2 regions of the Ectopseudomonas khazarica genome follow, and region 1 is predicted to be linked to the other one. Evidence: predicted binding sites of a transcription regulator. Region 1 holds the regulator's gene; the other holds the start of a gene.

Region 1 (14,880 bases):
CGACCCGGAAAAGGGTGGGGCGCCGATGTTGCTGGCCAAGGGTGGCGACTTCCTGGCGCTGAAGATTCGTGAAATCGCCCAGGAGCACCAGGTGATGGTGCTGGAGTCGCCGGCACTGGCGCGGGCGGTGTACTACTCCACCGAGCTGGACCAGGAGATTCCTGCCGGTCTGTACCTGGCGGTGGCCCAGGTGCTGGCCTACGTCTACCAGCTGCGTCAGTACCGCGCCGGCAAGGGCAAGCGCCCCGGACCGCTGCCGGATCTGCCCATCCCGCCGGACCTGCGTCGCGACACGTAAGCGGCGTCGTACGCGGCTTCGGCATTTGTGGAACGCTTCTTGCCATTACCCCTCTAGGGCGCAGTCTCGCGTCAAAAGATTGAATGGTTGGGGTAGGGCACGTGGCAGTAGATCGAGCACAGTTAATCGGTGAAGTGCGCAGCAACCTGGCAGGCTTGCGCCATGGCAACCTGGGCATTCCGCTGTTGCTGCTGGTCATGCTCGGCATGGTCATGCTGCCGATCCCGGCGTTCCTGCTCGATGTGCTGTTCACCTTCAGCATCGCCCTGTCGATCGTCGTCCTGCTGGTCAGCATCTACGCCCTGCGACCGCTGGATTTCGCCGTGTTCCCCACCATCCTGCTGGCGGCGACGCTGCTGCGCCTGGCGCTGAACGTGGCGTCCACGCGCGTGGTGCTGCTCAACGGTCACGAGGGGCATGGCGCGGCGGGGCAGGTGATCCAGGCCTTCGGCGAGGTGGTGATCGGCGGCAACTACGTGGTCGGTATCGTGGTGTTCGCCATCCTCATGATCATCAACTTCGTGGTGGTCACCAAGGGTGCCGGGCGTATCTCCGAAGTGAGCGCGCGTTTCACCCTGGATGCCATGCCCGGCAAGCAGATGGCCATCGACGCCGACCTCAACGCCGGCCTCATCGACCAGGTCGAGGCCAAGAAGCGCCGCAGCGAAGTGGCGCAGGAGGCCGACTTCTACGGTTCCATGGACGGTGCCAGCAAGTTCGTCCGCGGTGACGCCATCGCCGGTTTGCTGATCCTGTTCATCAACCTCATCGGCGGTATCGCCATCGGCGTGCTGCAGCACAGCCTGGCCTTCTCCGACGCCGGCAAGGTCTACACCCTGCTGACCATCGGTGACGGCCTGGTGGCGCAGATTCCTTCCCTGTTGCTGTCCACGGCAGCGGCGGTGATGGTGACCCGCGTGTCCACCTCCGAGGACATGGGCGCGCAGGTCAACCGGCAGATGTTCGCCTCGCCGCGTGCGCTGGCCGTGGCCGCAGCGATCATGATCGCCATGGGCCTGGTGCCGGGCATGCCGCACTTTTCCTTCATCGGTCTGGGCCTGATCGCCGCCGGTGGCGCGTACTGGATCGCCCATCGCCAGCGCAAGGCCAAGGAAGAGGAGGTCAAGGAGGTCCAGCGTCAGCAGGAGCTGCTGCCGGCGCAGAAGGCCCAGGAGGTCAAGGAACTGGGCTGGGATGACGTCACCCCGGTGGACATGGTCGGCCTGGAGGTGGGCTATCGCCTGATTCCGCTGGTCGATCGCAACCAGGGCGGCCAACTGCTGGCGCGGATCAAGGGCGTGCGCAAGAAGCTCTCGCAGGAAATGGGCTTTCTCATGCCCTCGGTGCACATCCGCGATAACCTCGACCTGGCGCCCAACGCCTATCGCCTGACGCTGATGGGCGTCAGCGTCGCCGAGGCGGAGGTCTATCCCGACCGGGAACTGGCGATCAACCCCGGCCAGGTGTTCGGCCCGCTCAATGGGATCGCCGCCAAGGATCCGGCGTTCGGCCTGGAGGCGGTATGGATCGACCCCAGCCAGCGTGATCAGGCGCAATCGCTCGGCTACACCGTGGTCGACGCCAGTACGGTGGTCGCGACTCACCTCAACCAGATCCTGCACAAGCACGCCCACGAGTTGCTCGGTCACGAGGAAGTGCAACAGCTCATGCAGTTGCTGGCCAAGAGCTCGCCCAAGCTGGCCGAGGAGCTGGTGCCGGGGCTGGTGTCGCTGTCGACCCTGCTCAAGGTGTTGCAGGCACTGCTGCAGGAGCAGGTGCCGGTACGCGATATCCGCACCATCGCCGAGGCGATCGCCAACGTCGCGCCGAAGAGTCAAGATCCCGCCGCGATGGTCGCCGCAGTCCGCGTGTCGCTGGCCCGCGCAATCGTGCAAAGCATTGTGGGACTAGAGCCGGAGCTGCCTGTGATCACCCTGGAGCCAAGGTTGGAACAGATATTGCTGAACAGTCTGCAGAAGGCCGGTCAGGGCAGCGAGGATGGCATCCTCCTCGAGCCCGGCATGGCTGAAAAGCTGCAGCGTTCCCTGGTGGATGCGGCGCAGCGCCAGGAAATGCTCGGCAAACCGGTGATCCTGCTGGTGGCCGGTCCGATCCGGGCGATGCTCTCGCGCTTCGCGCGGCTGGCGGTACCCAGCATGCACGTGCTGGCGTACCAGGAAATTCCGGACAACAAGCAGGTCACCATAGTCGCTACGGTTGGCCAGAACTGAGGTAAAGGGTCATGCAGGTCAAACGCTTCTTCGCCGCCGATATGCGGACCGCCATGAAACTGGTGCGTGACGAATTGGGCGCCGATGCCTCGATCATCGGCAACCGCCGCGTGGCTGGCGGTGTGGAGCTGACGGCTGCGCTGGATTACCAGGCGCCGGCCCCGGCACGCCCGAACCCGGCGCTGGAAGCCGAATTGCGCAAGACCCAGGCGCGCATCGCCAGCGCCCAGGCCGAGCTGACCACCCGTGCCGAACAGGATGCCGGCAAGGATCGCCAGTTGTTCGCCAACGAGTCGCTGCTGGCGCCCGAGCTGCCGGCGACGCCGGTCAAGCCGCAACGCCCGCTCGAGGCGCCTGTCGCCGCTGCACCGGCGGTCGATCCCCGGGCCCTGGACGCGATGCGCTTCGAGCTGCATGGCCTGCGTGAGCTGATCGAAGTCCAGCTGGGGTCCATCGCCTGGGGGCAGTTGCAGAATCGTCGTCCGCAGCAGGCCAACCTCTGGCGCCGCCTGCAGCGCATGGGCCTGTCGGCCGAGCTGTCGCAAGCCCTGCTGAGCAAGGTGGCCGGTGTGGCCGAGCCGCGTCAGGCCTGGCGCATGCTGCTGGCCCACCTGGCTCACGCGATCAGGACGCCCAAGGTCGAGCCGCTGGAAGAGGGTGGGGTGATCGCCCTGGTCGGTCCGGCCGGCATGGGCAAGACCACCACGCTGGCCAAGCTGGCTGCGCGCTACGTGCTTAAGTACGGCGCGCAGCAGGTCGCTCTGGTGAGCATGGACAGCTATCGTATTGGCGCACAGGAGCAACTGAAGACGCTTGGGCGTATCCTTGGCGTATCGGTGACCCAGGTCGATCCCGGTCAGTCTCTGCTGCAGGCTCTGACGCCGCTGGCCAAGAAACGCGTGGTGCTGGTCGACACCGCAGGCCTGCCGGGTAACGATCCGGCACTGCGCCTGCAGCTGGAGAGCCTGGCGTCGCCACGCATCAAGTCGAAGAATTATCTGGTTTTGGCGGCAACGAGTCAGAACCAAGTGCTCAAGGCGGCCTACCATAGTTACAAGCGCTGCGGACTTTCTGGTTGCATACTGACCAAGCTGGACGAGGCTGCGAGCCTGGGCGAGGTATTGGGTCTGGCTATAGGCCAGCATCTGCCGGTAGCCTATGTGACAGACGGGCCGCGCATTCCGGATGACCTGCAGGTGCCGCGCAGCCACCAGCTGGTCAGCCGCGCAGTGGGCCTGCAGTCTGCGGAGGAGCCGAGTGAGGACGCCATGGCGCAGTTGTTCGCCGGGCTCTATCACCAGCCCGCGCAGCGCGCCGGCTGAACGGCGACGATGTTGCACCCTCTCGCGCATGAGCGCGGGAGTGAACGGCCTGATGGTCAAGTCGAAGTTAGACAAGGTGTAGAAAGAACATGGGTATGCATCCCGTACAGGTGATTGCGGTGACCGGCGGCAAGGGTGGCGTCGGCAAGACCAATGTGTCGGTGAATCTGTCCATGGCCCTGGCCGACCTCGGTCGGCGGGTGATGCTGATGGACGCCGACCTGGGGCTGGCCAACGTCGACGTGCTGCTGGGGCTCACACCCAAGCGCACCCTGGCCGATGTGATCGCCGGCGAGTGCGATCTGCGTGACGTGCTGCTGCAGGGGCCGGGCGGCATTCGCATCGTGCCGGCCGCGTCGGGCACGCAGAGCATGGTCAGCCTCACGCCGATGCAGCATGCCGGGCTGATCCAGGCATTCAGCGACATCAGCGAAAACCTCGATGTCCTGGTGATCGACACCGCCGCCGGTATCGGCGACGCGGTGGTCAGCTTCGTCCGGGCGGCGCAGGAAATCCTCGTGGTGGTGTGCGACGAACCGACCTCCATCACCGATGCCTACGCCCTGATCAAGCTGCTCAACCGTGACCATGGCATCAGCCGTTTCCGCGTCCTGGCCAACATGGCTCACAGTCCGCAGGAAGGGCGCAATCTCTTTGCTAAGCTGACCAAGGTGACGGATCGTTTTCTTGATGTCGCCCTGCAGTATGTCGGCGCCGTGCCCTACGACGAGTGCGTGCGCAAGGCCGTGCAGAAGCAGCGTGCCGTCTATGAGGCGTTCCCACGATCCAAGTGCGCCCTGGCGTTCAAGGCGATTGCTCAGAAGGTCGACACCTGGCCGTTGCCGGCCAACCCCCGCGGCCATCTGGAGTTCTTCGTCGAGCGTCTGGTGCAGCAACCGACGGCTGACAGTGCCGTATGACAGCAGCTTCTGGACTTCGTATGTACAACAAGGCGCAGGCGCAGGACTCCCAGCACCAGTTGATCGAGCGCTATGCCTCCCTGGTCAAGCGCATCGCCTACCACCTGCTGGCACGCCTGCCAGCCAGCGTGCAGGTCGATGATCTGATCCAGGCGGGGATGATCGGGCTGCTCGAGGCCTCGCGCAAATACGACTCCAGCAAGGGTGCCAGTTTCGAAACCTTCGCCGGCATCCGCATTCGCGGTGCCATGCTCGACGAGGTACGCAAGGGCGATTGGGCGCCGCGTTCCGTGCACCGTAACAGCCGTATGGTCAGCGATGCGATTCGTGCAGTCGAAGCCCGAACCGGGCGCGACGCTAAAGATCACGAGGTTGCTGCCGAACTCCAATTGAGTCTGGAGGATTACTACGGCATTCTTGGCGACACTTTGGGCAGCCGCCTGTTCAGCTTCGACGACCTCTTGCAGGATGGCGAGCACGGCGGGTTGCACGAAGACGCCGGGCACACCCACCTCGAACCTTCGCGGGACCTCGAAGACGAACGCTTTCAGGCGGCTTTGGCCGAGGCCATCGCCGGTTTGCCCGAGCGTGAACGTCTCGTGCTGGCGCTGTATTACGATGAAGAACTGAACTTGAAAGAAATCGGTGAAGTGCTGGGGGTTAGCGAGTCACGTGTGAGCCAACTGCACAGTCAGTGCGCGGCACGCCTGCGCTCGCGACTGAGTGAATGGCGCGCAGGCTGAACAGCGGCGTACTCGCAGGCGGAAGCGGTTTCTCGATTAAAGGACGTAGTTGCAAGCGCAATACGTTTGGGACTGTACGGAGGTCGACTTGGACAAGAACATGAAAATCCTCATCGTTGACGATTTCTCGACGATGCGACGGATCATCAAGAACCTCTTGCGGGACTTGGGTTTCACCAACACCGCAGAAGCCGATGACGGCACGTCGGCGCTGCCGATGCTGCAGAGCGGCAGCTTCGACTTTCTGGTGACCGACTGGAACATGCCCGGCATGACCGGTATCGACTTGCTGCGCGCCGTTCGCGCCGACGAGCGTCTCAAGCACCTGCCGGTGCTGATGGTGACCGCCGAAGCCAAGCGCGACCAGATCATCGAGGCGGCTCAGGCCGGCGTGAATGGCTACGTGGTCAAACCCTTCACCGCCCAGGTGCTGAAGGAAAAGATCGAGAAGATCTTCGAGCGAGTCAACGGCTGATGTCGGCCGCGAGGGTGCTATGGAACATGATGACTCCACGATGGGTGACCTCGAGTCGACCCTGAAAAACAACGCCCGTGACCTGGTCGATAGCCTCGAACAAGGCAATTTCGGCGCCGCGGTGCAACTGATCAACGAACTCAACAAGGTCCGTGATCGCGGGCTCTATCACGAGGTCGGCAAGCTGACCCGTGAGTTGCACAACGCCATCGTCAACTTTCAGATCGACCCGCGCATGCCGCATGCGCAGGAGCTGTCGCAGATCGCCGATGCGACCGAACGCCTGAACTACGTCGTTACCCAGACCGAGAGGGCGGCCAACCGCACCATGGACCTGGTGGAGCAGAGCGCTCCGCTGGTCAATGACCTGAGCGATGAGGCGCAGAGCCTGAGCGCCGAATGGGGCCGTTTCATGCGTCGCGAGATGGGCGCCGAAGGGTTCCGCGAGCTGGCCAAGCGCGTCGAGCTGTTCCTCGCGCGCAGCGAGCGTGACGGCGCCAAACTGTCCAATCACCTCAACGACATTCTGCTGGCGCAGGACTATCAGGACCTCACCGGGCAGGTGATCAAGCGGGTCACCCAGCTGGTGACCGAGGTGGAAGGCAACCTGCTCAAGCTGATGCTGATGGCCAGCCAGGTCGACCGTTTTGCCGGCATTCAGCATGACCACGAAGCGTTGCGTGCCGAACAGGAAAAAATAAAAGAGCCATCGCGGGGTGAAGGTCCGCAGATTCATGCCGATAAGCGTGATGACGTTGCCTCCAGTCAGGACGATGTCGACGACCTGCTGTCCAGCCTAGGGTTCTAAGGAGCACACAATATGAGCTTCGGCGCCGATGAAGAGATCCTCCAGGACTTCCTGGTAGAGGCCGGCGAGATTCTCGAACAGTTGTCCGAGCAGTTGGTCGAGCTGGAAAGCCGGCCGGACGACATGAACCTGCTCAACGCCATCTTTCGCGGTTTCCATACCGTCAAGGGCGGAGCGGGCTTCCTCCAGCTCAACGAGCTGGTGGAGTGCTGCCACATAGCCGAGAACGTGTTCGACATCCTGCGCAAGGGTGAGCGTCGCGTCGACTCGGAGCTGATGGACGTGGTGCTCGAGGCTCTTGATGCAGTCAACGGCATGTTCGGCGAGGTGCGCGAGCGCCGCGAGCCGACGCCTGCCACGCCGGAACTGCTGGCCGCGCTGGCGCGCCTGGCTGAACCGGCTGGTGCCGAGCCGGCGCCTGCGCCGGTCGTGACAGCCGCGCCGGAACCCGAGCCCGAGCCTGAGCCGGTTGCGGCTGCTGCGGCGTCCGGCGACATCACCGACAGCGAGTTCGAACAGCTGCTCGACGCCCTGGGCGATGCCCCGGCCGTGGAAGCGGCGGCGCCTGCCAGTGACGACATCACCGACGACGAGTTCGAGTCGCTGCTCGACCAGTTGCATGGCAAGGGGCAGTTCAGTGGCCCGGTCGAGACGCCTGCCAGCACCGCCGGTGCTGCCGCACCTGCGGCGGCGCCTGCCAGTGACGACATCACCGACGATGAATTCGAGGCGCTGCTCGACCAGCTGCACGGCAAGGGGCAGTTCTCCGGCCCGGCCGAAACCGCCGCGCCAGCCGTCGCTGCCAGCGAACCGCCGGCGCCTGCCGGTGATGACATCACCGACGACGAGTTCGAGTCGCTGCTCGATCAGTTGCACGGCAAGGGCAAGTTCGTACCACCGAGTGAGCCGGCTGCTCCCGCTCCGGCAGCGAAACCGGCTGCACCTGCGGCCAAGCCCGCCGCAGCGGCCAAGGCTGCTGCGCCTGCTGCGCCCGCCAAGCCGGCCGCTCCGGCCAAGGCCGAGCCCGCTGCTGGCCGCGCCGCAGCCGCGCCGGCACCTGCTGGCGACAAGGCACCGGCGGCGAGCGAAGCGGAAACCACCGTACGCGTCGACACCGCGCGCCTCGACGAGATCATGAACATGGTCGGCGAGCTGGTGCTGGTGCGTAACCGCCTGGTGCGCCTGGGTCTCAACAGCGGCGACGAGGCGATGTCCAAGGCGGTGTCGAACCTCGACGTGGTCACTGCGGACCTGCAGACCTCGGTGATGAAGACCCGCATGCAGCCGATCAAGAAGGTGTTCGGGCGCTTCCCGCGTCTGGTCCGCGATCTGGCGCGCAACCTGAAGAAAGAGATCAACCTCGAGCTGGTGGGCGAAGAGACCGACCTCGACAAGAACCTCGTCGAGGCCCTGGCCGACCCGCTGGTGCACTTGGTGCGCAACGCCGTCGACCATGGCGTGGAAACGCCGGAGGAGCGCGAGAAGGCGGGCAAGGCCCGTGCCGGTCGCGTGGTGCTGTCCGCCGAGCAGGAAGGGGATCACATCCTGCTGTCGATCACCGACGACGGCAAGGGCATGGATGCCGACGTGCTGCGCGCCAAGGCCGTGGAAAAGGGCCTGCTGGACAAGGACGCGGCGGATCGCCTGAACGAGTTCGAATGCTACAACCTGATCTTCGCCCCGGGCTTCTCGACCAAGACCGAGATTTCCGACGTGTCCGGCCGTGGTGTCGGCATGGATGTGGTCAAGACCAAGATCACCCAGCTCAACGGCACGGTGAACGTGTTCTCGCAGAAGGGCCAGGGCTCGAAGATCATCATCAAGGTGCCGCTGACCCTGGCGATCATGCCCACGCTGATGGTGATGCTGGAAAACCAGGCATTCGCCTTCCCGCTGGTCAACGTCAACGAGATCTTCCACCTCGACCTGTCGCGTACCAACGTGGTCGATGGCCAGGAAGTGGTGATCGTGCGTGACAAGGCGCTGCCACTGTTCTATCTCAAGCGTTGGCTGGTACCGCAGGCCTTCCAGGAGGAACAGCGCGAAGGTCACGTGGTGATCCTCACCGTGGGCAGCCAGCGCATCGGTTTTGTCGTCGATCAATTGGTGGGTCAGGAAGAAGTGGTAATCAAGCCACTGGGCAAGATGCTGCAGGGCACTCCGGGTATGTCCGGGGCGACCATCACCGGCGACGGTCGCATCGCGCTGATTCTCGACGTACCGAGCATGCTCAAACGCTACGCTCGGCGTTTCTGATGGTTTTGCGGCACGGGCCGAAGCCCGTGCCGTCTAGGAGTGTTTATGACTGTCAAGGTCTTGGTGGTGGACGATTCCGGCTTCTTCCGCCGGCGTGTTTCGGAAATTCTGTCTGCCGATTCCAGTATTCAGGTGGTAGGGACGGCCACCAACGGACGTGAAGCCATCGATCAGGCATTGGCGCTCAAGCCCGATGTGATCACCATGGATTACGAGATGCCGATGATGGACGGCATCACCGCGGTGAGGAACATCATGCAGCGCTGCCCGACGCCGGTGCTGATGTTCTCCTCGCTCACCCACGAGGGCGCCCGTGTCACGCTCGACGCGCTGGACGCCGGTGCCGTGGACTTCCTGCCAAAGAACTTCGAGGACATCTCGCGCAACCCCGAGAAGGTCAAGCAGATGCTGTGCGAGAAGGTGCACAGCATTGCGCGCAGTAACCGCCGTTTCAGTTCGGCCGCGGTGGCTCCGGCGCCGACAGCGGCCAGTCCGACGGCAGCGCCGGTTAGTCGCCCGGCCGCACCGGCCCGGCCCGCTGTGGCCAGCCCGGCTGCGCGCAGCGCAGCGCCGTCCAGCAGTGCCTCGGCAGCGCCCAAGCGCAAGGCCTACAAGTTGGTGGCCATCGGCACCTCGACCGGCGGTCCGGTGGCCCTGCAGCGGGTCCTGACCCAGTTGCCAGGCAATTTCCCGGCGCCTCTGGTGCTGATCCAGCACATGCCGGCGGCGTTCACCAAGGCCTTTGCCGAGCGTCTGGACAAGCTGTGCCGGATCCAGGTCAAGGAAGCCGAGGATGGCGACGTGCTGCGCCCCGGGCTGGCGCTGCTGGCGCCGGGCGGCAAGCAGATGATGGTCGATTCGCGCGGCGTGGTGAAAATCCTCCCGGGTGACGAGCGTCTGAACTACAAGCCCTGTGTCGACATCACCTTCGGCTCCGCCGCCAAGTCCTATGGCGACAAGGTGCTAGCGGTGGTGCTGACCGGCATGGGCGCGGACGGCCGTGAGGGCGCGCGTCTGCTCAAGCAGGGCGGCAGCCAGGTGTGGGCACAGGACGAGGCCAGCTGCGTGATCTATGGCATGCCCATGGCCGTGGTGAAGGCCAATCTGGCCGATGCCGTCTATGGCCTGGATGACATCGGTCGTCACCTGACCGAGGCCTGCCAGTGACCAACGCTAATGCGGATGCCTGCCAATGGATGTACTGAGCCTCATCGGCGTCATTCTGGCGTTCGTGGCGATACTCGGCGGCAACTACCTCGAGGGTGGCAATGCCGGCGCGCTGCTCAACGGGCCGGCTGCATTGATCGTGCTGGGTGGCACCGTGGGCGCTGCTTTTCTGCAGACGCCGGTGACCGTGTTCAAGCGTTCGATGGTCGTCGTGCGCTGGATCTTCTTTCCGCCGCGTATCGACCTGGTTGGCGGCATCAACCGGGTCGTCGGCTGGAGCATGGTGGCGCGCAAGGAGGGCCTGCTGGGGCTGGAGGCTGTCGCCGACGCCGAGCCTGACCCGTACGCGCGCAAGGGCCTGCAGCTGCTGGTCGATGGCGCCGAGCCGGAGTCGATCCGCAGCATCCTCGAGGTCGACCTCTACACCCAGGAAGCACGTGACATCCAGGCTGCCAAGGTGTTCGAGAGCATGGGCGGCTACGCGCCGACCATCGGCATCATCGGCGCGGTGATGGGGCTGATCCACGTGATGGGCAACCTGGCCGACCCGAGCATGCTCGGCAGCGGCATTGCCGTGGCGTTCGTCGCCACCATCTACGGCGTGGGTTTTGCCAACCTGCTGCTGTTGCCGGCCGGCAACAAGCTCAAATCCATCGCGCTGCGTCAGTCGCGTTACCGCGAGATGCTGCTCGAGGGCATCCTGTCCATCGCCGAGGGTGAGAATCCACGTTCCATCGAGCTGAAGCTGCAAGGCTTCATGGACTGATGGAGGGATGGCAGCATGGCGCGCAGGCGGCACCAGGAAGAACACGAGAATCATGAGCGTTGGCTGGTCTCCTACGCCGACTTCATCACCCTGCTGTTCGCCTTTTTCGTGGTGATGTATTCGATTTCGTCGATCAACGAAGGCAAGTACAAGATTCTCTCCGAGTCGCTGACGGGAGTGTTCAATCAGCCGGATCGTTCGATCAAGCCGATCCCGGTGGGTGAAGAAAGGCCGCGTACCAGCGAGCCTGACGACACCACACACGACGATCCCAGCTCCGATTCCACCCTGCAGAGCATCGCCTCGAGCGTGCGCGAAGTGTTCGGCGAGCTGATCCAGAGCGATCAGCTGACGGTGCGGGGCAACGAGATGTGGATCGAGATCGAACTCAGTTCCAGTCTGCTGTTCCCAAGTGGAGACGCCATCCCGAACAACCAGGCGTTTTCCATCATCGAGAAGGTCGCCAAGATTTTGGCGCCCTATCAGAACCCGGTCAAGGTGGAGGGCTTCACCGACAACCTGCCGATCCAGACCGCTCAGTACCCGACCAACTGGGAGTTGTCGTCGGCGCGGGCGTCGAGCATCGTGCGTATGCTGGCCATGGATGGTGTCGACCCTTCGCGCCTGGCGGCGGTAGGCTACGGCGAGTTTCAGCCGATAGCGGACAACGCCTCGGCGGAGGGCAGGGCGCGCAATCGCCGGGTGGTGCTGGTGATTTCGCGCAATCTCGATACCCGTCGCGGTGCAGGCAGTACCTCGACTCGACAGTCCGGCGCTGGCACGCAACCTGCACCGGCGTCTGCGTCGGGGGTTCCGCAATCGTGACCTGTCAAATCCCAGTCGCCTGCCGCGTGCAGGTGACAGCCATTCTCGGCCTGAGCGCTGCGTGCCGGGAGGATGAGAGAAAATGAAAGTCTGGGCAGTAGCCAATCAGAAAGGTGGTGTCGGCAAGACCACTACGTCCATCGCCCTGGCAGGCCTCCTGGCCGATGCAGGCAAACGTGTGGTGGTGGTCGACCTCGACCCGCATGGGTCGATGACCAGTTATTTCGGGCATGACCCGGATACCCTGGAGCACAGCTGCTTCGACCTGTTCCTGCATCAGGGCAACGTGCCCCAGGGCCTGCCGAAGCAACTGCTGCATGGCACCAGCCACGAGAACATCTCGCTGCTGCCGTCGAGCACCGCACTGGCCACCCTGGAGCGCCAGTCTCCGGGGCAGAGCGGCCTGGGCCTGGTGATCGCCAAGAGCCTGGCGCAGCTGTGGGAGGATTTCGACCACGCCATCATCGACAGCCCGCCACTGCTTGGCGTGCTGATGGTCAACGCCCTGGCGGCCAGCCAGCAGCTGGTGATCCCGGTGCAGACCGAGTTCCTCGCGGTCAAGGGGCTCGAGCGGATGATCGGCACGCTGACCATGATCAACCGTTCGCGCAAGCAGGCGTTGCCTTACACCATCGTGCCGACCCTGTTCGATCGCCGTACCCAGGCGTCGATGAGCACGTTGCGCGTTCTGCGCAATACTTATCCCGAGCACCTCTGGCCAGCCTACATTCCGGTCGACACGCGCCTGCGCGATGCCAGCCGGGCCGGGCGCACCCCGTCGCAGTTCGACGCGGGCAGCCGTGGCGTGATTGCCTACCGTGCCCTGCTCAAGCATCTGCTCAGCCACCAGCCAGCGGCGCAGGTGGCCTGAGATGAACGCTTGTGTTGAACTGCGCCACTCAAGTCGGAGCAGGCTGCAGCCGATAGACTGTAAAGATATCGTTTCGGGTTCCAGTCATGAGTCGTAACCTCGCCACCGCCACGCGTTCCCAGTTGGCCCTGCAGTCCTATCTCGACGGGCTGTTGCAGGAGGCTGTTGCCGAGCTGGAGGAGTCCGTCAGCCTCGACGAATTCGAGGCCGCGGTGCTCGAGGAACAGGTGCGTGATGCGCGTCTGCTCGAACCCGTGAGCGTGGTTGCCGTGGCCGAGGCGCCCGCGCCTGCTCCGGTGCAGGCAGCGGTGCTGGTGGAAGCGCCGCCCGTGGAGTTGCGGGTGCCGGCGCCAGTCATCGATGAGGCGCCTCCCGCCCTCGACCTCGATCTGGAGGTCGCGGCGCAACCGGCCGGGCTGCTGGCAGATGGTCGTCCGGCCTGGGCAGAAGAGCCGTTCGAGTGCCTGCTGTTCGACGTCGCCGGGCTGACGCTCGCCGTGCCGCTGATCTGCCTGGGCTCCATCTACCCGCTGGAGGGGCAGGAGCTGACGCCGTTGTTCGGTCAGCCGGACTGGTTTCTCGGTATCCTGCCGAGCCAGGCCGGTAACCTGAAGGTGCTGGACACCGCGCGCTGGGTGATGCCGGACCGCTACCGCGAGGACTTCCGTGAGGGCCTGCAGTACGTGATTTCGGTGCAGGGCTACGAGTGGGGGCTTGCCGTTCACCAGGTCAGCCGCTCGATTCGCCTGGACCCGAGCGAGGTCAAATGGCGCAGCCAGCGTACCCAGCGGCCATGGCTGGCCGGTACGGTGATCGAGCATATGTGCGCGCTGCTGGACGTCGCCGCACTGGCCGAATTGATCGCCAGCGGTGGCGCCAAACGGCTGAACGGTGGAAAACTGCATTGATAATTGGTGAGTTCGTGGTCACGGGCTCTATAGTTGAATGACAAGCGGGCTGACCCGCGAACGCCGCACTGGGCGGTTTCTGACGAGGCTAGGGACATGAAGAAAAGTTCTGCACAAGGTGCCGAAGATCCGATTCTGCAGTGGGTGACCTTTCGCCTGGACAACGAGACCTATGGCATCAACGTGATGCAGGTGCAGGAAGTCCTGCGCTACACCGAGATCGCTCCGGTCCCGGGTGCACCGAGTTACGTGCTGGGCATCATCAACCTGCGCGGCAACGTGGTGACCGTGATCGATACCCGCCAGCGCTTCGGCCTGGGGTCGGCGCCGGTGACCGACAACACCCGTATCGTCATCATCGAGGCGGACAAGCAGGTCGTCGGCATTCTCGTCGACAGCGTGGCCGAAGTGGTCTACCTGCGTCAGTCCGAGATCGAGACCGCGCCGAACGTCGGTAACGATGAATCGGCCAAGTTCATCCAGGGCGTCTGCAACAAGAACGGCGAGCTGCTGATCCTGGTCGAGCTGGACAAGCTGATGTCCGAGGAAGAGTGGTCGGAGCTGGAGAGCATCTGAGCCATGTCCGAGTTTGCCATGCTCGCTGCGGCCCTGGCCTTCCTGGCGCTGGTCTGCGTGGCACTGGGCATCGTCTGCAACGGCCTGCATCGCAACCAGCAGCGCCTGCTCGCCGAGCAGGCCAAGCACGATGCACTGCGTGATGCGCGGATCAAGGAGCTGGGCAAGCGGCTCGATGCCTACCTGACCGGCAGCATTCGCATGGGCGAAGAGCTGCACGAGCTGCGCCGCGTGGTGGCGCCGCTGCCGGACAAGGTCAGTCAGATCGAGCAGCGCGACCCCAGCAGCCTGTCCTTCACCCAGGCTGCACGCCTGGTCGGCATGGGTGCCAGCGTCGACGACCTGACCCAGTCCTGCGGGCTGAGCAAGGCGGAAGCCGAGCTGATCAGCCGCCTGCACAAGCCCAGGGCGGGGCAGCCGCAATAGCTGTCACTGATAGTCGGCAGCGTTCTTAGCAGGTCCACGGGCCTGCCCAATCAGTCCTAGCGCCTGTTTCATCCCATCTAAGCTGAAAGAAGGTTCTCGTGCGGCATTCGGAGGGGGATGATCATGCGTCGTCTGCTCGTTCTGTTCGCCAGCTGCTTGCTCTGCCAGCCGCTGATGGCCCAGGAAGCGCCTTTGCAGGTGTCCGGCGCCATCACCGTCAACGTCATGCAGGCCAAGCACCTGCATGACCATGGCGCGCTGTTCATCGATGTACGCCCGGCGCGCGAG
Region 2 (17,085 bases), 2.6 Mb from region 1:
GCATCCCGCTGCTGGTGGGCGGCACCATGCTTTATTACAAGGCATTGTTGGAGGGGCTGGCCGACATGCCCAGTGCCGACCCGGCCGTGCGCGCCGAACTGGAGGCACGGGCCGCGGCCGAGGGCTGGGAGGCCCTGCACCGCGAGCTGGCTGCGGTCGATCCGGAGTCGGCGGCGCGCATTCACCCCAATGACCCTCAACGTCTGACCCGGGCCCTGGAGGTCTATCGCGTGAGCGGCCTGAGCATGAGCGAGCACCGCCGTCGTCAGGCCGCCGGAAACTCCGATACGGGCACATCGGCCGGCGGGCAATTGCCCTATACTGTTGCGCAGCTTGCTATCGCTCCGGCGCAGCGCCAGGTTCTGCATGAGCGCATCGCACAACGATTTCAAGCGATGTTGGAACAGGGTTTCGTGGACGAGGTCGAAGCCCTGCGCAGACGAAGTGACTTGCACGCAGGGCTGCCGTCTATACGGGCGGTAGGTTATCGCCAGGTATGGGAATACCTCGACGGTGGGTTGTCCCGTGAACAAATGGTCGAGCGCGGCATCATCGCCACTCGGCAACTGGCCAAGCGTCAGTTCACCTGGCTGCGAGGCTGGGACGGGCTGCACTGGCTGGACAGCCTGGCCTGCGACAATCTGTCTCGCACCTTGAAATACCTGGAAAGCGTCTCCATATTGAACTGAGACCTTGCCGCTGGCCGTCTATCCTTGGGGGTGTGACGGTCCGAAGCTATTGTTTACCTACTAAAATTATTGAAATTGATCCTCGAAAGGAGTGCGGCACATGTCAAAAGGGCATTCGCTACAAGACCCTTACCTGAATACCCTGCGTAAGGAACGCGTCCCTGTTTCCATCTATCTGGTCAACGGCATCAAGCTGCAGGGCCAGATCGAGTCCTTCGACCAGTTCGTCATCCTGCTGAAGAACACTGTCAGCCAGATGGTCTACAAACATGCCATTTCCACCGTCGTGCCCAGCCGTCCGGTACGCCTGCCGAGCGCTGGCGACTCCGAACAGGGTGATGCCGAGCCGGGTAACGCCTGATAGGGGGCTGCATTGTTCTTCGAGCGTCATGAGGGCGGTGAGCGGGCCATCCTGGTTCATCTGGAAGGCCAAGACTCCGAGGCGAGCGAAGATCCCCAGGAGTTCCAGGAGTTGGCCATGTCGGCAGGCGCCGACATGGTCGCTTTTCTCAGCGTGCCCAGCAGTCGCCTGACCGCCAAGTACCTCATCGGGAGTGGCAAGGTCGAGGAGCTGCGCGACCAGGTCAGGGCCAGCGAGGCCGAACTGGTCATCTTCAATCACACCCTGACACCGAGCCAGGAGCGCAACCTCGAGCGTGCGTTCGAATGTCGCGTGCTCGATCGTACCGGGTTGATCCTCGATATCTTCGCCCAGCGCGCCCGTACCCACGAAGGCAAGCTGCAGGTCGAGCTGGCGCAGCTCGATCACATGAGTACGCGCCTGGTGCGTGGCTGGACCCACCTGGAGCGGCAGAAGGGCGGGATCGGTCTGCGCGGTCCGGGTGAAACCCAGCTGGAGACCGACCGTCGTCTGCTGCGTGTACGCATCCGCCAGATCAAGCAGAAGCTGGAGAAGGTGCGCAGTCAGCGTGAGCAGGCGCGCCGCGGGCGCAAGCGCGCGGACATCCCTTCGGTTTCCCTGGTGGGTTACACCAACGCCGGCAAGTCCACGCTGTTCAATGCGCTGACCACCTCCGAGGTGTACGCCGCGGACCAGCTGTTCGCCACGCTCGATCCGACCCTGCGCCGGCTCGAACTCGACGACCTCGGGCCGATCGTCCTGGCCGATACCGTGGGCTTCATCCGCCACCTGCCGCACAAGCTGGTCGAGGCCTTTCGCGCTACGCTTGAGGAGTCGAGCAACTCCGACCTGCTGCTGCACGTGATCGATGCCCATGAGCCCGAGCGCATGGCGCAGATCGAGCAGGTGCAGGCGGTGCTCAAGGAGATCGGTGCGAACGAATTGCCGATGCTCGAGGTGTACAACAAGCTGGATTTGTTGGAAGGTGTCGAGCCACAGATTCAGCGCGATGCCGATGGCAAGCCGCTGCGCGTCTGGTTGTCGGCGCGCGAGGGGCGCGGTCTGGAGCTGTTGCGGCAGGCGGTGGCTGAGTTGCTGGCGGACGACCTGTTCGTCGGTACGCTGCAGTTGCCGCAACGTCTGGGGCGCCTGCGCGCGCAGTTCTTCGAACTGGGGGCGGTGCAGGACGAAGGGCATGACGAGCAGGGGCGTAGTCTGCTGTCGGTGCGTTTGCCGAGGGTCGAGCTCAATCGCCTGGTGAGTCGCGAAGGCATGGAGCCTCAGCTGTTCATCGAGCAACATACTTTGCAATAAAGCCTGTGGCGGCGGCTTTGCTGTCGGCCGGGGGCTTTGGGTAGCATTGGCCGGCGCGCCGTGGGCGCGCCTTCGCTTTATCAGTACGGAGAACGCTATGGCTTGGAATGAGCCGGGTGGCAACTCGAACAATCAAGACCCTTGGGGCGGCCGCAAAGGCGGTGGCCGGCAGGGCCCGCCGGATCTCGACGAAGCGTTCCGCAAGTTGCAAGAAAGCCTGAACGGGCTTTTTGGTGGCGGCAAGAAGCGCGGTGACGACGACTCTGGCCGCAGTGGCGGCGGTGGCGGTTTCGGCCTGCTGTTCGTGGGCCTCGGCCTGCTGGCGGTGATCTGGCTGTACAGTGCGATCTACGTGGTGGACGAGCAGGAGCAGGCCGTGGTGCTGCGCTTCGGCAAGTACCATGAAACCGTTGGTCCCGGCCTGAACATCTACTTCCCGCCGATCGATCGCAAGTTCCAGGAAAATGTCACTCGTGAGCGTGCCTACAGCAAGCAGGGCGCGATGCTGACCGAGGACGAGAACATCATCGAAGTGCCGCTGACCGTGCAGTACCGCATCAGCAACCTGCAGGACTTCGTGCTCAACGTGGATCAGCCGGAAGTCAGCCTGCAGCATGCGACCGACAGTGCCGTGCGCCACGTGGTGGGTTCCACCGAGATGGATCAGGTATTGACCGAAGGTCGTGAACTGATGGCCAGTGAGGTGCACGAGCGTCTGCAGCGTTTCCTCGACAACTACCGCACCGGTATCACCATCACCCAGGTGAACATCCAGAGCGCCGCGGCACCGCGTGAAGTCCAGGAAGCCTTCGACGACGTGATTCGTGCCCGCGAGGACGAACAACGCGAGAAGAACCAGGCCGAGTCCTATGCCAATGGCGTGATTCCCGAGGCGCGCGGCCAGGCCCAGCGTCTGCTGGAGGAAGCCAACGGTTATCGTGATGAAGTCATCGCACGTGCCGAGGGTGAGGCTGATCGCTTCACCAAGTTGGTCACCGAGTATCGCAAGGCGCCCGAGGTCACGCGTGAGCGTCTGTACCTGGACACCATGCAGGAGATGATGAGCAACACCAGCAAGGTTCTGGTCACTGGCGACAAGGGGCAGAACAACCTGCTGTACCTGCCGCTGGACAAGATGATTGACGGTCGCGGTGGCGTTTCGTCCTCGTCCGCTTCTGCCAACAGCAGTACTGCGACAACGCGTGATCCGGCTGTGCCGCTGAGCAGCGATCTGTCGCAGCGCAACCTGCGTTCCCGGGAGGGCCGTTGATGAGCAACAAGTCCCTGATCGGCCTGATCGTGGCCGTGGTTCTGGCGCTGGTGGCGTGGAACAGCTTCTACATCGTGGCGCAGACCGAACGTGCGGTATTGCTGCAGTTCGGCCGTGTGGTCAACCCGGACGTCAAGCCGGGCCTGCACGTGAAGATTCCGTACGTGAACCAGGTGCGCATCTTCGACGCTCGCCTGCTGACCCTGGATTCGACGTCGTCGCGCTTCCTCACCCTGGAGAAGAAGGCGCTGATGGTCGACGCCTACGCCAAGTGGCGGGTGAAGGATGCCGAGCGCTTCTATCAGTCCACCTCGGGCCTGAAGCAGGTCGCCGACGAGCGCCTGGCGCGTCGTCTGGAGGCCTCGCTGCGTGACCAGTTCGGCAAGCGCACCCTGCACGAGTCGGTGTCCGGCGAGCGTGATGCGCTGATGGCCGATGTGACCTCGACGCTCAACCGCGCCGCCGAGCGCGAGCTGGGTATCGAAGTGGTCGATGTGCGGGTCAAGGCCATCGATCTGCCGCGTGAGGTCAACCGCAGCGTCTTCGAGCGGATGAGCACCGAGCGTGAGCGTGAGGCGCGCGAGCATCGCGCCAAGGGTCGCGAGCTGGCTGAAGGCATTCGTGCCGACGCCGACCGTCAGCGCCGCGTGCTGCTGGCCGAGGCCTATCGCCAGGCCGAAGAACTGCGCGGTGACGGTGATGCCCAGGCGGCCGCCATCTACGCCCGTGCCTACGGTCAGGACCAGGAGTTCTACGCCTTCTACCGTAGCCTCAAGGCCTATCGCGAAAGCTTCGCTGACAAGCGCGATGTACTGGTGCTGGACCCGAGTAGCGATTTCTTCCGCTACCTGGAAAAAGCCAAACCTTGAGCCGCAACAAGCCGCAAGCAGGCGCTGGTCGTCTACTTGCGGCTTGAAGCTTGTGGCTCGAGGCTTTTAGCGTGGTATGATGCGGCAGCCGGGAAAATCCCGGCTTTTTTGCGTCTGTGGGAATCATGTGGCAGGAACTCGGCATCGCTCTGTGTCTGGTACTGGTGCTGGAAGGCATCCTGCCCTTCCTCTATCCGCGCCACTGGCGCGGGGCGGTAATGCAGGCAGCCCGGCTGCCCGACCGCCGACTGCGTCTTATGGGGCTGGCCAGCATGCTGCTGGGTACGGCTCTTCTCTATCTGCTTCACTGAAGGCTTGTGCCGCCCGGATCGAGAGGGGAATGGCGAAATGGCAACGGTAGACCGCTGGCTGCTGCCAGATGGCATCGAAGAAGTACTGCCGCCGGAAGCGGCGCGCATCGAGGCGGCACGCCGTCAGGTGCTGGACCTGTTCCAGCGTTGGGGTTACGAGTTCGTCGTCACCCCGCATATCGAGTACCTGGAATCCCTGCTGACTGGCGCTGGCCAGGATCTTGACCTGCGTACGTTCAAGGTCACCGATCCGCTGTCCGGCCGGCAGATGGGCTTTCGTGCCGACATCACGCCGCAGGTGGCGCGCATCGACGCGCACACGCTGCGTCGCGAGGGGCCGAGCCGCCTGTGCTACGCGGGCAGTGTGCTGCACGCCAAGCCGCGTGCCCTGACCACGTCGCGCAGCCCGATCCAGCTGGGTGCCGAGCTCTATGGCGACGCCAGCCCGGCCAGCGATATCGAGGTGATCAGCCTGCTGGTCGAGACCCTGGAGTTGGCCGCCGTGCCGGACGTGCACATGGACCTCGGTCATGTCGGCATCTACCGTGGCCTGGCGCGTGCCGCCGGTCTCTCCGGCGAGGCCGAGCAACAGCTGTTCGATGCCTTGCAGCGCAAGGCCATGGACGAGATCGAAGCGCTGACCGCCGCCTTGCCGGCCGGTCTGGGCAGCATGCTGCGTTCCCTGGCCGAGCTGTGCGGTGGCCGCGAGGTGCTGGACCTGGCCCAGGCCGCGCTGGTCGAGGCGCCCGATGCGGTGCATGCCGCGCTCGATGAGCTGGTCGCCATCGCCGATGCGCTGGAACTGCGCTACCCCGAGTTGCCGCTGTATTTCGACCTGGGTGAGCTGCGTGGCTACAACTATCACACCGGTGTGGTGTTCGCGGCGTTCGTGCCGGGCGAAGGCGGAGCCATCGCTCAGGGCGGGCGTTACGACGACACGGGAGCCGTATTCGGCCGGGCACGCCCGGCGACGGGCTTCTCCACCGATCTGAAAACCCTGGTGACCCTGGGGGACATGCGCCTGGATGAGACTGTCAAAGGCATCTGGGCGCCGGACAATCATGACCTCTATCTGTGGCAGGCCGTTCGTCGTCTGCGTGGTGAGGGCGAGCGCGTGGTTCAGGCGCTGCCCGGGCAGAGCGAGGCGGATGCGCACGAGGCAGGCTGTGATCGGCTGCTGGCGCTGCGCGATGGACGTTGGCAGGTGACGCCCCTGGCGTCCTGAATTCATTTTCGCCGGCCAGCTGCCGGCATCGAAGCTTGCGCGAAGAGGACAAGTTTATGGGTAAGAATGTCGTCGTCCTGGGCACCCAGTGGGGTGATGAGGGCAAGGGCAAGATCGTCGACCTGCTCACCGAGCAGGCCGCTGCAGTCGTGCGTTACCAGGGCGGCCACAATGCCGGCCACACCCTGGTGATCGATGGTGAGAAGACCGTCCTGCACCTGATTCCGTCCGGCATCCTGCGTGAGGGTGTCGAGTGCCTGATCGGCAACGGCGTGGTCGTCGCGCCTGACGCCCTGCTGCGCGAAATCAACAAGCTGGAAGAGAAGGGCGTGCCCGTGCGCGAGCGCCTGCGCATCAGCCCGGCTTGCCCGCTGATCCTGTCCTATCACGTCGCCCTGGATCAGGCGCGCGAGAAGGCCCGTGGCGATGCCAAGATCGGTACCACCGGTCGCGGTATCGGCCCGGCGTACGAGGACAAGGTAGCGCGTCGCGGCCTGCGGGTCGGTGACCTGTTCCATCGCGAGCGTTTCGCCGCGAAGCTCGGCGAACTGCTGGACTACCACAACTTCCAGCTGGTCAACTTCTACAAGGAGCCGGCCATCGACTTCCAGAAGACTCTGGACGAGTGCATGGAATACGCCGAGCTGCTCAAGCCGATGATGGCCGACGTCACCGCAGTGCTGCATGACCTGCGCAAGGGCGGCAAGGACATCATGTTCGAGGGGGCCCAGGGCTCGCTGCTGGACATCGACCACGGCACCTACCCCTACGTCACCAGCTCCAACACCACCGCCGGCGGTATCGCCACCGGTTCCGGTTTCGGCCCGCTGTACCTCGACTACATCCTCGGTATCACCAAGGCCTACACCACCCGTGTGGGTTCCGGTCCGTTCCCGACCGAGCTGTTCGACGACATCGGTGCCTTCCTGGCCAAGCGTGGTCACGAGTTCGGTGCGACCACCGGTCGTGCCCGTCGCTGCGGCTGGTTCGATGCCGTGATCCTGCGTCGCGCCATCGAGATCAACAGCATCTCCGGCCTGTGCCTGACCAAGCTGGACGTGCTCGACGGCCTGGAAACCATCCGCATCTGCACCGGCTACAAGGATGCCAACGGCCAGGTGCTGAGCGATGCGCCGACCGATGCCGACAGCTACATCGGCCTGCAGCCGGTGTACGAGGAAATGCCGGGCTGGAGCGAGTCGACCCTGGGCGCCAAGAGCCTGGACGACCTGCCGGCCGCTGCTCGTGCCTATATCAAGCGCGTCGAGGAGCTGGTCGGTGCGCCGATCGACATCATCTCCACCGGCCCGGACCGCAACGAGACCATCGTCCTGCGTCACCCGTTCGCCTGATCGCCCGTTCGATCACTGAAAAGACCGCCTCCGGGCGGTCTTTTCGTATCCGGGTGCCGGGTATGAAGCTTGCTTGAGCTAAATTTATCCCGGAAGTCGCCGTTAACACGATTACGGTCGTTGAGGAGTGTTGCCCGTGTTCGCCATCGTTTCGATGTTGCGCAGTCGTCTGCTGCGTCCGGTGTACGTTGCCCTGGGTCTGGCCATGTTGGTGCAAGTCGGGCTTGCGGTGTGGCTGATGGGGGCGTCGGTCAATGGCATGGTCGAGGATCTCGCCCAGCGTCTGGGCGGCGAAAGCAGGCGCCTGGGCGACGAGCTGAACCTGGCCGAGCAGGAGATGAGCCAGGGCCTGGCGGCGCTCTCGCAGAGCACTCGCGCACGCCTTACCGAGGGCCTTTCCGGGCAGCTCAAGAGCGAGCAGGCGCAACTGCGCGAGGTGCTCGAGGGCAGTCTCAAGCAGTCCGGGCAATCGCTGGCGCGGCTGCTCGCCGGGGTGGCGCCCAAGGCCATATGGGACCTTGACGTTCCGGCGCTGACGGCCCTGACCCGTATCGCGCAGCAGGACCCGGCAGTGCTCTTCGCGGTGGTCTACGACGCCGAGGGCAAGCGCCTGACGCGCAATTTCAACCGCAGCAACTCGCGGGTGCGCGAGCTGGTCGCGGCGGGGCAGGGCAGTTCGCCGCTGGACAAGCTGGTCGATGCCGCCTCGCGTGATCCGCGGGTGTACATCGTCGAGGCGGAAATCAATCCGATGGGCGCGCAGATCGGCAAGATCCAGATGGGCCTCTCGCTGGAGGTGGTCGAGCGTGAGTTGGCAGCACTCGACGGGCGCTTCAACGGGCTGGTCAGCGGTGCGGGCGAGCTGGTCGACAGCAGCCTGTCGGGGGCGTCGGAAGAGGCGGCGCGGGCCTTGCGTGAGCGGCTGAAGTCGGCCGAGCGCTACACCGACGAAATGGCGCGCAATGGCGGCGAGTCGGTGCGTGCCGCAGCGGACACGCTGCGCTGGAACATCGCCCTGGGCTTGCTGGTGGTCGGTGCCGTGGCGCTGATGGCGGTGGCGCTGGTGCTGGGCTGGCGGGTGCTCAGCCGCCTGCGCCTGCTCAGCGATGCGCTCAACGATCTGGCGGCGGGTGAGGGCGACCTGACGCGCCGCGTGGATGTTCGCAGCCAGGATGAAGTGGGTGAGATGGCGGGGGCGGTCAATCGCTTCATCGCCAAGTTGCAACCCATCGTGCGCGAGTCCGGCGAGGTGGCGCTGCGCACCGGCGAGCAGATTCGCAGCCTGACCGAGCGCGGCGTGGCGGCGGAAGCGGCGGCCGGTCGCCAGCGTGACGAGGTGGCGGGCAGCCTGCAGGCGCTGGAGCAGATGGCGGATGAGGCGCAGTCCGAGAGCCAGGCGATGCAGGAGGCGCTGCAGCGCGTCGACACCATTCGCCAGGCAGCGCATGAGAATGCGGCGATCGCTCAGCGGCTATCCGCTCTGATCGAGGGGCTGGTTGCCCGTGTGGCGGACGGCTCGGCGGTGATCGAGCGCCTGGCCAAGCAGAGCGAGCAGATCGAGGTGGTGCTGACCGTGATTCAGTCCATCGCCGAGCAGACCAACCTGCTGGCGCTGAACGCGGCCATCGAGGCGGCTCGGGCGGGGGAAAGCGGTCGCGGTTTTGCCGTGGTGGCGGACGAAGTGCGCGCCCTGGCCAGCAAGACCCAGCAATCCACCGGCGACATCCAGACGCACATCGCTGCCCTGCAGCGGGGCGCACAGGAAGCGGTGGCGGCCATCACCCAGGCGGGCACCCAGGGCAACGAAGGGCTCGAGGTGCTGCGCGACAGTGCGCGCCTGCAGCAATCGGTGCAGCAGTCGGTGGATGAGGTGCATGGCGCCATCAATGCCGCGACGCAGGCGGCGGCGCACCAGGCGCAGGGCGCCGGGGCGGTGCGTGAGCGGGTCGAGGTGATTCATGCCGAGGCGCGGCGTGCCGCAGAAGCGGTGACGGCCATCGCCGGCAATGCGCGGGCGCTGGACGAGCTGGCGGCGCAGCTCAAGGCCAGTCTGGGGCAGTTCAAGGTCTGAGTGCGGAGGCCGCCTGCTGGCGGCCTTTTTCTGCGGGCATAAAAAAACCGAGTCTTTTGACTCGGTTTTCTTGAATTTTGGTGCCCAGGAGAAGACTCGAACTTCCACGGTGTTGCCACCACTGATACCTGAAACCAGCGCGTCTACCAATTCCGCCACCTGGGCACACTGCAATGTTCATCGTTGCCGACACGGATCACTGCGTCCGTTATTGTGAAACAGGTTATCAATCTGCTTCACGAATTTGGTGCCCAGGAGAAGACTCGAACTTCCACGGTGTTGCCACCACTGATACCTGAAACCAGCGCGTCTACCAATTCCGCCACCTGGGCACTGAAACCGATGAATCATCATCTGCTTCGTGTTACAACGTCTCCTCGACGCTGTGGGCGCGAACTATACGGGCGGGCATTTACCTTGTAAACCCCTGACCCCAAAAAAATTATTGTCGCCGGAAAAGCTGCCCCGGATGCCGATTTCGCGCTTCAATAGGCATATGGCACACACACCTTTATACATACGCATAGGTAACCCCCTTTAAATGGCCGATTGGCAATCCCTCGATCCCGAGGCCGCCCGCGAGGCGGAAAAATACGAAAACCCCATTCCCAGCCGCGAACTGATCCTGGCCCATCTGGCCGAACGTGGTTCGCCCGCCAGCCGCGAGCAGCTGGTCGAAGAGTTCGGTCTCGAAACCGAAGACCAGCTCGAAGCCCTGCGCCGCCGCCTGCGCGCCATGGAACGCGACGGTCAACTGATCTATACCCGGCGAGGCAGCTATGCCCCGGTGGACAAGCTCGACCTGATCTGCGGTCGCATCAGCGGTCACCGCGACGGTTTCGGCTTCCTGGTGCCGGACGACGGCAGTGACGACCTGTTCCTCAGCCCGGCGCAGATGCGCCTGGTCTTCGACGGCGACCGGGCCCTGGTGCGCGTGGCCGGTTTCGACCGTCGCGGGCGCCGCGAGGGCGGTATCGTCGAGGTGATCGAGCGTGCTCACGAGAGCGTCGTCGGTCGCTACTACGAAGAGAACGGTATCGGCTTCGTGGTCGCGGACAACCCGAAGATTCAGCAGGAAGTGCTGGTCACTCCGGGCCGCACCGCCGGTGCGCGCATCGGTCAGTTCGTCGAGATCAAGATCACCCACTGGCCGACGCAGCGCTTCCAGCCGCAGGGCGACATCGTCGAGGTGATCGGCAACTACATGGCGCCGGGCATGGAAATCGACGTGGCGCTGCGCAGCTACGACATTCCGCATGTCTGGCCCGAGGCCGTGATCAAGGAAGCGCGCAAGCTCAAGCCCGAGGTGGAAGAGAAGGACAAGGAGAAGCGCGTCGATCTGCGTCATCTGCCGTTCGTCACCATCGATGGCGAGGATGCGCGCGACTTCGACGACGCCGTCTACTGCGAGAAGAACAGCAGCCGCTGGAAGCTGTTCTCCGGTGGCTGGAAGCTGTACGTGGCCATCGCCGACGTGTCGCATTACGTGAAGGTCGGTTCGGCGCTGGATGCCGAAGCAGTGGAGCGTGGCAACTCGGTGTACTTCCCCGAGCGCGTCGTGCCGATGCTGCCGGAGGAGCTGTCCAACGGCCTGTGCTCGCTCAACCCGCATGTCGATCGTCTGGCCATGGTCTGCGAGATGAGCATGTCCAAGAGCGGCCAGATGGTCGACTACAAGTTCTACGAGGCGGTGATCCACTCCCATGCGCGGCTGACCTACAACAAGGTCAGCTACATGCTGGAAGATCCCAAGGGCGCCGAAGGCAAGGCCCTGCGCAGCGAGTACAAGGCGGTCCTGCCGCACCTCAAGGAGCTGTATGCGCTCTATCAGGTGCTGGTCGCCGCACGTCACGAGCGCGGCGCCATCGATTTCGATACGCAGGAAACGCGCATCGTCTTCGGCTCCGATCGCAAGATCGACGAGATTCGTCCGACCCAGCGCAACGATGCGCACAAGCTGATCGAGGAGTGCATGCTGGCCGCCAACGTGGCCACCGCACGCTTCATGCAGGATCACGAGATACCCTCGCTGTATCGCGTGCACGATGGCCCGCCGCCGGAGCGCCTGGAGAAGCTCAAGCAGTTCCTCGGCGAGCTTGGCCTGTCGCTGCAGCGCGGCAAGTCCAAGGATGGCCCGTCGCCGAAGGACTACCAGCGCTTGCTGGAGAGCATCCGCGAGCGTCCGGACTTCCACCTGATCCAGACCGTGATGCTGCGATCGCTCAGCCAGGCGGTGTACAGCGCGCAGAACGAAGGGCACTTCGGTCTCAACTACGAGGCCTACACCCACTTCACTTCGCCGATCCGTCGCTATCCCGACCTGCTGGTGCACCGTGCCATTCGCAGCGTGATCCGTTCCAAGCGGGAAACCTCGCATGTCGAGCGCGCCGGTGCGGCGGCCATGCCCAAGGCGCGCATCTATCCGTACGACGAGGCGGCCCTGGAGAAACTCGGCGAGCAGTGCTCGATGACCGAGCGCCGCGCCGACGAGGCCACCCGTGACGTGGTCAACTGGCTCAAGTGCGAGTTCATGCAGGATCGCGTCGGCGAGACCTTCGAAGGCGTGATCACCGCGGTGACCGGCTTCGGCATCTTCGTCGAGTTGCGCGACATCTATGTCGAGGGCCTGGTGCACGTGACCGCGTTGCCGGCCGACTACTACCACTTCGATCCCGTCCATCATCGCCTGTCCGGCGAGCGCAGCGGTCGCAGCTTCCGCCTGGGCGACAGCGTCGAGGTCAAGGTGATGCGGGTCGACCTCGACGAACGCAAGATCGACTTCGAGCTGAGCCAGGGTAAGGCCGGCAAGGGTGATGACGCCCGTCGCACGGGCAAGCGCGGCGGCATGGGCAATACCGACGTGCAGAAAAGCCGCGAGGTGAAGAAGGCCCTGCTCGATGGAGCGAAGAAGGGCGGCGCCAAGGCACCGGCGAAGAAATCGTCCAGCCATCGCAAGGGCGCGCCTGCACCCAAGGGCAAGGCCGAGGCGACCGCTGGCGGCAAGCCGAGCAAGCGTAAGGCGAAACGATGAGTCAGTTGGAGAAGGTCTACGGCGTGCATGCCGTGGAGGCGCTGCTGCGCCATCACCCCAAGCGGGTCAAGCAGTTGTGGCTGGCCGAGAGCCGCCAGGCGCCGCGTATCCAGCCGATGCTGGAGCTGGCGGCGCAGCACCGCGTGCCGGTCGGGCACAAGGAGCGCCAGGAACTCGACGAGTGGGCCGAGGGCGTGCACCAGGGCGTGGTCGCCGAGGTCAGTCCAAGCCAGGTCTGGGGCGAGAACATGCTCGACGAGCTGCTCGAACGTAGCGAGGGCGTGCCCTTGCTGCTGGTGCTCGACGGCGTCACCGATCCGCACAACCTGGGGGCCTGCCTGCGTACGGCCGATGCCGCGGGTGCGCAGGCGGTGATCGTGCCCAAGGACAAGTCGGCCACGCTCAACGCCACCGTGCGCAAGGTGGCCTGCGGCGCCGCCGAGGTCATTCCGCTGGTCGCGGTGACCAACCTGGCGCGGACCCTGGAGAAGCTGCAGAAGAAAGGCCTGTGGGTCGTCGGCACCGCTGGTGAGGTGGAGCAGGAGCTGTACCAGCTCGACATGACCGGGCCGACGGTGCTGGTGATGGGCGCCGAAGGCAAGGGCATGCGCCGCCTGACCCGCGAGCATTGCGATTACCTGGTCAAGCTGCCCATGGGCGGCAGCGTCAGCAGCCTGAACGTATCGGTCGCCACCGGCGTCTGCCTGTTCGAGGCGGTGCGCCAGCGCCAGGCCAGGGTGCGCGGCTGACTGTTCAAATAATCGCCAGTTCACCTTGCGTGCGGCAGGGGGCTTCTCTAGAATGGCGCCCCTTGCCGTGACGGCAGGCTTTTCTATGCCTTACGTCCGGTGAGCTCATCACGAGAAAACCCACTCCTTGCCTGACCACCTTAGTTGGCAGGCTACAACCCGTAAGGAGCATTTATGCGTCATTACGAAATCATCTTTCTGGTTCACCCGGACCAGAGCGAGCAAGTCGGCGGCATGGTCGAGCGTTACACCAAGCTGATCGAAGAAGACGGTGGCAAGATTCACCGCCTGGAAGACTGGGGTCGTCGTCAGCTGGCTTACGCCATCAACAACGTCCACAAAGCCCACTACGTGATGCTCAACGTAGAGTGCACCGGCAAGGCCCTGGCCGAGCTGGAAGACAGCTTCCGCTACAACGACGCCGTGATCCGTAACCTGGTCATCCGTCGCGACGAGGCCGTAACCGGTCAGTCCGAGATGCTGAAGGCCGAAGAAAACCGCAGTGAGCGCCGCGAGCGTCGTGAACGTCCTGAAAACGCTGAGTCCAACGACAGCGATGACAGCGACAGCAACGACAGCGACAACGCTGACGAGTAATCCACGGATCTATTGAGGAGCCAATCACATGGCACGTTTCTTCCGTCGTCGTAAATTCTGCCGTTTCACCGCTGAAGACGTGAAAGAGATCGATTTCAAAGATCTCAACACCCTGAAAGCCTACATCTCGGAAACCGGCAAGATCGTTCCCAGCCGTATCACCGGTACCAAGGCTCGTTATCAGCGTCAGCTGGCCACCGCTATCAAGCGCGCCCGCTTCCTGGCCCTGCTGCCCTACACCGACAGCCACGGCCGCTGAGATCGGGTAGTCGACAAGAGTTAAGGAATAGATCGCATGCGTGCCCTGGCTGAATACATCATGCGCGGCCGCATGCAGGCCACCCTCGTGGTGGTGGGATCGGCAGCGATGCCGCTGTTGTTCTGGTTGAGTGCCGCCGCTGGCAGCCTGGTGCTGTTGCGGCGCGGTGCCAACGATGCCCTGGGCATCGTGGCCTGGGCCATGCTACCGGCGATTGCCTGGTGGTATTTCGGCGAACCACGCACCTTGCTGGTGTTGGTCGGGTCGCTGGGACTGGCGTTGTTGTTGCGCGCCAGCTGGACCTGGAACCGCATACTGCTGAGCAGTGTGGTGCTGGGCCTGGTGTATGGGGTTGTCCTTGGGGCAGTGTTCCGCGAACCCATCGCGGCCATGGCCGGCGAGCTGCAGAAGCTGCTGCCGAACATGCTGGATGGGGTTCACCAGCAGATGACGGTGAACGAACGCGAGCGTCTCGAGGCCCTGATTGCGCCAGTGCTGACCGGTTTGCTGGCGGCCCTGCTGCAGATCCTGAGCTTGCTGAGCCTGATACTTGGGCGTTACTGGCAGGCCGTGTTGTACAACCCGGGTGGTTTCGGGAGCGAGTTCCGCGCCCTGAGACTGCCGCTGCCGCAGGCGCTGTTGCTGCTGGCGGGCATGCTGCTGGGTCCGAACCTCGGGCCGCAACTGGCCATGCTCACGCCGCTGTGCAGCGTGCCGCTGCTGTTCGCCGGGGTCGCCCTGGTGCATGGCCTGGTGGAAAAGGGTGGCCTCGCTCGCTTCTGGCTGGTGGGCCTGTACATCACGTTGCTGCTGTTCATGCAGCTGATCTATCCCTTGCTGGTGGTCTTGGCCATCGTCGACAGTCTGTTTGATTTTCGCGGTCGCCTGGCGCGCAAGAACGGCCCGGGCTCTGCGAACGGTGAAGGTTAAAAGTTAAGAGGTAAGACCCAAATGGAAGTCATCCTGCTGGAAAAAATCGCCAATCTGGGCAACCTGGGCGACAAAGTGAACGTTAAAGCCGGTTACGGCCGTAACTTCCTGCTGCCGCAAGGCAAGGCCACCGCTGCTACCGCTGAAAACGTAGCTGCGTTCGAAGCCCGCCGCGCCGAGCTGGAAAAAGCCGCTGCCGAGAAGAAAGCTTCCGCTGAAGCTCGCGCTGCTCAACTGGCTGAGCTGGAAGTCACCATCACCGCCGTTGCTGGCGATGAAGGCAAGCTGTTCGGTTCGATCGGTACCCACGACATCGCTGACGCCCTGACCGCCTCCGGCGTTGAAGTGGCCAAGGCTGAAGTTCGTCTGCCCAACGGTACTATCCGTCTGGTCGGCGAGTACGACGTTGCACTGCACCTGCACACCGACGTCGAAGCCACCGTCAAGGTGATCGTGGTCGCTGCCTAAGCAGTAGCCGCCAAGCGGGCTTGCGCTTCGGTGCAGGTCTGCTGACAATCGGGCACGGTATCGCTTCTGCGATCCGTGCCCTTTGTTTTTCTATCGCTGCACTTTCTTTTCGAGCCTATGAACGACATCAGCATCCCCGAACAATACGACCTGCAAACTGCGGCCCTGAAGGTGCCACCGCACTCCATCGAGGCGGAGCAGGCGGTGCTGGGTGGTCTGATGCTGGACAACAATGCCTGGGAGCGCGTGCTCGATGGCGTTTCCGATGGTGACTTCTATCGCCACGACCATCGCCTGATCTTCCGGGCGATCTTCAAGCTGGCCGAGCGCAATGCGCCGTTCGACGTCGTGACCCTGTCCGAGCAGCTGGACAAGGAAGGTCAGCTGTCGCAGGTCGGCGGTCTGGCCTACCTGGGCGAACTGGCGAAGAACACGCCGTCGGTGGCCAACATCAAGGCCTACGCGCAGATCATCCGTGAACGCGCGACCCTGCGTAAGCTGATCGGCATCAGCAACGAGATCGCTGACAGCGCCTATGCCCCCGAGGGACGCACCGGCGAGGAGATCCTCGACGAGGCCGAGCGCAAGATCTTCGAGATCGCCGAGGACCGGCCGAAGACCGGTGGCCCGGTGGGCATCAACGATATCCTGGTCAAGGCCATCGACCGTATCGACGAGCTGTTCAACAACGGTGACGCGATCACCGGTCTGTCCACCGGCTTCGACGATCTAGACAACCTGACCAGCGGCCTGCAGCCGGCCGACATGATCATCGTCGCCGGCCGTCCGTCGATGGGTAAGACCACCTTCGCCATGAACCTGGTGGAAAACGCGCTGATGCGCAGCGACAAGTCGATCCTCGTCTACTCGCTGGAGATGCCGTCGGAGTCCATCGTCATTCGTATGCTCGCCTCGCTGGGGCGCATCGACCAGACCAAGGTGCGTGCCGGTCAGCTCGACGATGACGACTGGCCGCGACTGACCAGTGCGGTGAACCTGCTCAACGACCGCAAGCTGTTCATCGACGATACCGCCGGCATCTCCCCGAGCGAGATGCGTGCGCGTACGCGGCGCCTGGCGCGTGAGCATGGCGAGATCGGCCTGATCATGGTCGACTACCTGCAGTTGATGCAGATTCCAGGTTCCAGCGGCGACAGCCGGGTCAACGAGATTTCCGAGATCTCGCGCTCGCTCAAGGCCCTGGCCAAGGAATTCAACTGCCCGGTGATCGCCCTGTCGCAGCTCAACCGGGGCCTCGAACAGCGTCCCAACAAGCGCCCGATCAACTCCGACTTGCGTGAATCCGGGGCGATTGAGCAGGACGCCGACATCATCCTGTTCGTCTATCGCGACGAGGTCTACCACCCCGAGACCGAGTACAAGGGCGTGGCCGAGATCATCATCGGCAAGCAGCGTAACGGCCCGCTGGGGACCGCGCGCCTGGCCTTCCTCGGCAAGTTCTCGCGCTTCGAGAATCTGGCACCGGGTAGCTACCAGTTCGACGACGAGTAAATCGTTGCTGCGCGCCGGGCTTCCTGCCCCTCAGCGCTCACGGCAACGATGGTCTGGCGCAGATCAATGAAAACGGG

The links. Region 1 encodes FliA, which starts transcription of late flagellar genes. Its sites were predicted from a motif close to CTAAAGTTTNNNNNNNNNNNGCCGNTAA; they were not measured.
Region 2: the regulator FliA is predicted to act here: its motif matches at 7,470-7,497, upstream of JLK41_RS03275 (methyl-accepting chemotaxis protein).

The regions. Positions count from the first base shown of each region.
Region 1 covers NZ_CP068551.1:3,360,842-3,375,721, reverse strand. Annotated here, with positions in the region: gene flhB (flagellar biosynthesis protein FlhB) at 1-298, shown strand, start outside; gene flhA (flagellar biosynthesis protein FlhA) at 400-2,529, shown strand; gene flhF (flagellar biosynthesis GTPase FlhF) at 2,541-3,851, shown strand; gene fleN (flagellar synthesis regulator FleN) at 3,941-4,771, shown strand; gene fliA (RNA polymerase sigma factor FliA) at 4,768-5,514, shown strand; gene JLK41_RS16060 (chemotaxis response regulator CheY) at 5,615-5,989, shown strand; gene JLK41_RS16055 (protein phosphatase CheZ) at 6,009-6,797, shown strand; gene JLK41_RS16050 (chemotaxis protein CheA) at 6,810-9,053, shown strand; gene JLK41_RS16045 (protein-glutamate methylesterase/protein-glutamine glutaminase) at 9,099-10,220, shown strand; gene JLK41_RS16040 (flagellar motor protein) at 10,246-10,986, shown strand; gene motD (flagellar motor protein MotD) at 11,002-11,811, shown strand; gene JLK41_RS16030 (ParA family protein) at 11,894-12,682, shown strand; gene JLK41_RS16025 (CheW domain-containing protein) at 12,769-13,590, shown strand; gene JLK41_RS16020 (chemotaxis protein CheW) at 13,687-14,166, shown strand; gene JLK41_RS16015 (DUF2802 domain-containing protein) at 14,170-14,592, shown strand; gene JLK41_RS16010 (rhodanese-like domain-containing protein) at 14,716-14,880, shown strand, end outside.
Region 2 covers NZ_CP068551.1:711,602-728,686, forward strand. Annotated here, with positions in the region: gene miaA (tRNA (adenosine(37)-N6)-dimethylallyltransferase MiaA) at 1-689, shown strand, start outside; gene hfq (RNA chaperone Hfq) at 790-1,050, shown strand; gene hflX (ribosome rescue GTPase HflX) at 1,063-2,364, shown strand; gene hflK (FtsH protease activity modulator HflK) at 2,462-3,634, shown strand; gene hflC (protease modulator HflC) at 3,634-4,503, shown strand; gene JLK41_RS03260 (DUF2065 domain-containing protein) at 4,629-4,814, shown strand; gene JLK41_RS03265 (ATP phosphoribosyltransferase regulatory subunit) at 4,852-6,039, shown strand; gene JLK41_RS03270 (adenylosuccinate synthase) at 6,096-7,391, shown strand; gene JLK41_RS03275 (methyl-accepting chemotaxis protein) at 7,528-9,462, shown strand; tRNA gene JLK41_RS03280 (tRNA-Leu) at 9,541-9,627, opposite strand; tRNA gene JLK41_RS03285 (tRNA-Leu) at 9,708-9,794, opposite strand; gene rnr (ribonuclease R) at 10,004-12,493, shown strand; gene rlmB (23S rRNA (guanosine(2251)-2'-O)-methyltransferase RlmB) at 12,490-13,242, shown strand; gene rpsF (30S ribosomal protein S6) at 13,417-13,839, shown strand; gene rpsR (30S ribosomal protein S18) at 13,868-14,098, shown strand; gene JLK41_RS03310 (YybS family protein) at 14,135-15,028, shown strand; gene rplI (50S ribosomal protein L9) at 15,050-15,496, shown strand; gene dnaB (replicative DNA helicase) at 15,614-17,008, shown strand.